One region of the Kocuria sp. UBA1838 genome, then DNA from elsewhere that is predicted to be linked to it. Evidence: predicted binding sites of a transcription regulator. Region 1 holds the regulator's gene; the other holds the start of a gene.

Region 1 (2,198 bases):
GAGTACCACCCGGACCAGAACCCGGGGGATGCGGCCGCGGAGAAGAAGTTCAAGGACATCACCGAGGCCAATTCGGTGCTGTCGGACCCCGAGGAACGCAAACAGTACGACGCGATCCGGGCCATGGGTTCCGGGGCGCGGTTCACCGCCGGTGGCCCCGGTGGTGCGAGCAACGCTGGCGGCGCCGGGTTCGAGGACCTCTTCGGGGGTCTGTTCAACGGCGGCGGTGGCCGCAGGAGCTACTCCACCTCCGGGGGTGGCGGGTTCGAGGACCTGTTCGCGCAGTTCGGCGGCCAGGGCGGCAATTCGCGGTTCGGCGGGGGCTTCAGTGGCGGCCAGGGCGGATTCGGCGGGGGTCAGGGCGGATTCGGTGGCTACCAGGCACCGCCCGCCAAGGGTGAGGACATCCACACCACGACCACGATCCCGCTGCGTTCCGCGTACAACGGCACCACGGTGAAACTGCGCCGGGGCAACGGCCAGTCCACCACGGTGCGCGTGCCCAAGGGCGTCAAGGATGGGCAGCGATTGAAGATCGCGGGCAAGGGACACTCGGGGCCCGGTGGCCACGGGGACCTGTTCGTGACCGTCAAGGTCAAGGAGCACCCGTTCTTCACCCGCGAGGGCCAGGACGTGCACGTGGACATCCCGGTGACCGCTGCGGAGGCCGGACTCGGGACCACCGTGCAGGTGCCCACGCTGGACGAGGGCCACGTGACCGTGCGGGTCCCCGCGGGGACGTCGTCCGGGCACCGGATGCGTGTCAAGGGCAAGGGCTTCACGTCCGGGTCCACCACGGGCAACATGATCGTGACGGTGCAGATCCAGTTCCCGGCAGACCTGGACGATGCCGCACGGGAAGCACTGCAGGAATTCGCGCGGGCCACCGAGGACTTCGACCCCCGCGCGAACCTGAGCGAGGAGGCGGCGCTCTGACATGGCCATCGACTTCACCCAGCCAGTGTTCGTGATCTCGGTGGCCGCGGAGCTCGCGGACATGCACCCCCAGACTCTGCGCCAGTACGACCGCATGGGTCTCGTGACCCCGTCCCGGGCCTCCGGGCGGGCCCGCCGGTACTCCCAGCTGGACGTGCAGAAATTGCGTCAGATCCAGGAGCTCTCCCAGGAGGGCGTGTCCCTCGAAGGGATCAAGCGCATCATCCAGCTCGAGAACCAGGTGCAGGCGCTGCAGACCCGGGTCACGGAACTGTCCGAGGAACTCGAACGGGAGCGCCGGGCGCGGCAGGAGCGGGACATGATCTTTACCGCCGGTTCCGCCGGGGATGTGGTGCGCATGGCCCGTGGCACCCGGCGCTCACCCCGCAAGGTGTCCCAGGCGCTCATGCTCTACCGCCCGGCCAAGCCCGAGGCTGCGGCCACCGGCCGGGACGCCATACTGGGCCGGGATGCGGCCCCGGGCCGGGACGCGGCGTCCGTGCGGCGGGATGCGACGTCGTCGTCGACCACGAAGCTGCGCGGCTCGCAGAAGTAGACGACCCGCGAACGGCGAGATCCCCGCGGCTCCTCTCGGGAAGGGCCGCAGGGATCTCGTCATCCGGGGTACCGGGAAGGACTACTTCTGGATCGTGTTGCCGTCGAAGAAGTCGTCCGTGGTGGCGTTGGGGTGCTTGGCCAGCGGGGTCACCTTGACGTTCATGTACGCGAACATGGGGAACCCGGACAGGACGGTCTGCAGCTCGTCGTTGTCCTCGACGTCGTAGATCGAGTAGTTGGCGTATTCGCCCACCACGCGCCAGATGCCCTTCAAGACACCCGTGCGCTGGAGTTCACCGGAGTAGGCCTTCTCGCGGTGCTGGTAATCAGCCTTGGTCTCGTCGGTCATCGATTCCGGGAAGACCACGTCCATGCGGGCCAGGAACAACATGCGGGGCTACTTTCTCTGGGGGTCCGTGGAGGGTGCGTCGGGTTCCACCCTAGGCGCTGCCGCGCGCTCGCCGGGGTGTACGACGTCGTGCGAATCGGTGAACTCGCCCGTCTCGTAGTCGTAGGCCACGGGGTTGCCGTCCTCGTCCGTGCGCCGGTACCACTCGGTGACCTCCGGGGCGCTCGAGTCGAAGTCCGCGCCCGCCGCCCACTTGCTGTCCGGGGCGCGCTCCACCGAGAACGTGAAGTCGTCCCCGTACTCGTCGATGCCGTGGCGCACGGACTTGTCCACGGCCCAGCGCGAGTACTGCTCG
Region 2 (2,198 bases), on a different contig from region 1:
AGGCGCTCGAACTCGCCGACGGCGTGTGGGACCTGGCCCGTTCGTTCGGCCCGCGCGTCTTCCTGTCGGGCGACTCCGCCGGCGGTGGTCTGGCGTTGGCCCAGGCCATGCGACTGCGGGACGCGGACGATCTCGGCGTGGCGGGTCTGATCCTCATGGCCCCGTGGGTGGACACCACGGTGACGAACCCCCAGATCGAGGCGTACCGGGACGCGGACCACATGCTCGGTACCGACGGCGCTCGGGCCGCCGCTCGTTGGTGGGCCGGCACACGGGACGTCACCGACCCCATGGTGAGCCCCGCGTTCGGCGACGTGCGCGGACTGCCCCGCACGTTCGTGCTGCAGGGTGACCGGGACATGCTCTACCCGGACACCATGGAGTTCGTGGCCGAGCTGGTGCGAGCAAACGTGGACACCACCGCGGTGGTCTGTGAGGGCGGACCGCACGTGTACGCGCTCATGGTCTGGACGTCGCGCGCGTCCGAGGACCTCGACCACGTGGTGCGGTGGATGAACCGCTGACCCCGTCGTGAACATGAGTGTGCCCCGCAGGGTGACCTGCGGGGCACAGTCATGTCATGGGGCGGTGAGCCCCCGATTGAGCAGGCCTGTTCCCACCGGGTGGATTCGCCGGTCAGTGCCGGTGAAGGGTCGGTCCTGATCGGCCCTGTTAGGTTCTGGTTAGTCCTGCGACCCCTCGGAGTCCGTCTGCACGTTCTGCGAGCGGTCCTCGTCCGAGCCCTTGTCGTGCTCCAGGACCACGTTGTCGTGGTGTTCCTGGCCGGTGGCCACCTGGATCTTGCGCGGCTGGGACTTGGGGGACACGGGGATGGTCACGGTCAGCACGCCGTTGTCGTACGCGGCGGTGATGTTCTCCGTGTCGATGCCCTGGCCCAGGTTGAGCTGGCGGACGAACGAGTGGCTGCGGCGCTCGCGCACGATCCACTTGGTGTCCTTCTCCGCGGAGGGCAGACGACGCTGCGCACGGATGGTCAGCAGCTGACCGTCCACGTCCACGTCCACGCTCGTGGGATCGATGCCCGGCAGGTCCGCGGCAAGGTAGTAGTTGGCGCCCTGACGGTAGAGGTCCATGGGCATCTGCTCCAGGCCGTTGCGGCCGGAGAGGACCTGGTTGGCGAAGTTCTGGACCTCGGAGAACGGGTCGAATGTAGCCATGACGATTACTCCTTCACTCTGCGGCACCCACGTGCTGTGCCCCGCGAACCGGTCGATTACCCGCGTGGAGCCATCACGTTTCTTGAGTCTCTGTGACTCAACAACGTCTAATGTAGCAGGCTGTCGGCGGAAGTGCTAGTCATTGACGCACGAAAGCTGAGTGGCACTGACTCAAGCAGCGGGCGGGCCTGTCGCAGCGGCGTCGGCGGCGCGTAGGATCGAGCCACCAGTGACACCCGAACGCTCTGAGGAGGCCCCCGTGCCCAAGGCGAAGAAGAACGGCCACGCGCGTCAGGACGAGATCCCGTCCACGCTGCAACGCTCGGACGAGAAGGCACAGGACACGTTCGCGCAGACCTACGACTCGGCGCAGGAGGAATACCACGACGACGCCCGGGCGGCGCGCACCGCGTGGTCGGCCGTCAAGCACACCTACGAGAAGGTCGGGGACCACTGGGAGCCCAAGGAGCACAACGGGCCCTCGGACGACAGCGCCGAGAAGGGCGGCCTGAACTCGGAGGACACCGCCGGCGGGGTGGACGCTAACGCCAGCAAGGAGCACCTGTACGAACTCGCCCAGGAACTGGACATCACGGGACGCTCGGACATGACCAAGGACGAATTGGTCGAGGCGATCGACAAGGCCAATCAGAAGAAGACGCGCGAGGCCCGCGACTGAGGTTCACCGCTCGGCGGGTTCATACCCTGCGGGTTTATGACTGCTGGCCTGCGATCGGTGGGGCTACAACTGGCGGGCCAGGAAGACCGAGGCCGTGGTGGCGTCGTGGAAGGAATCCACGGGCTCGTAGCCGCGTTTGCGGAACATCGCGATCCCCTCGGTCATCTCCTCGTTGAGGGAGACCACGGCCGTGGTGGCGCCGAAAGCGCGCACCTTGTTCTCGAGTGCCCGCACCAGGGTGCGCGCGTGGCCCTGTCCGCGGTGTTCCGGGGTGACCCAGATCCGGCGCAGTTCCACGCGGTCGTCGTCGAGTTTGCGCACCGCGCCGCACGCGATGACCG

Evidence for each region. Region 1 encodes HspR, which represses chaperone genes until heat shock. Its sites were predicted from a motif close to AAGTTGAGTCNNNNNGACTCAACTT; they were not measured.
Region 2: a site for HspR is predicted at 1,332-1,356, ahead of B3I25_RS08755 (Hsp20/alpha crystallin family protein). Genes of this name have one in related genera too.

Annotation. Positions count from the first base shown of each region.
Region 1 is NZ_DDIY01000017.1:241,908-244,105, forward strand. Features, by position in the region: gene B3I25_RS10200 (DnaJ C-terminal domain-containing protein) at 1-936, shown strand, start outside; gene B3I25_RS10205 (heat shock protein transcriptional repressor HspR) at 938-1,492, shown strand; gene catC (muconolactone Delta-isomerase) at 1,574-1,885, opposite strand; gene B3I25_RS10215 (BCCT family transporter) at 1,892-2,198, opposite strand, start outside.
Region 2 is NZ_DDIY01000016.1:130,533-132,730, reverse strand. Features, by position in the region: partial or broken gene B3I25_RS08760 (MMPL family transporter) at 1-524, shown strand, start outside; gene B3I25_RS08755 (Hsp20/alpha crystallin family protein) at 684-1,178, opposite strand; gene B3I25_RS08750 (ChaB family protein) at 1,438-1,857, shown strand; gene B3I25_RS08745 (GNAT family N-acetyltransferase) at 1,921-2,198, opposite strand, start outside.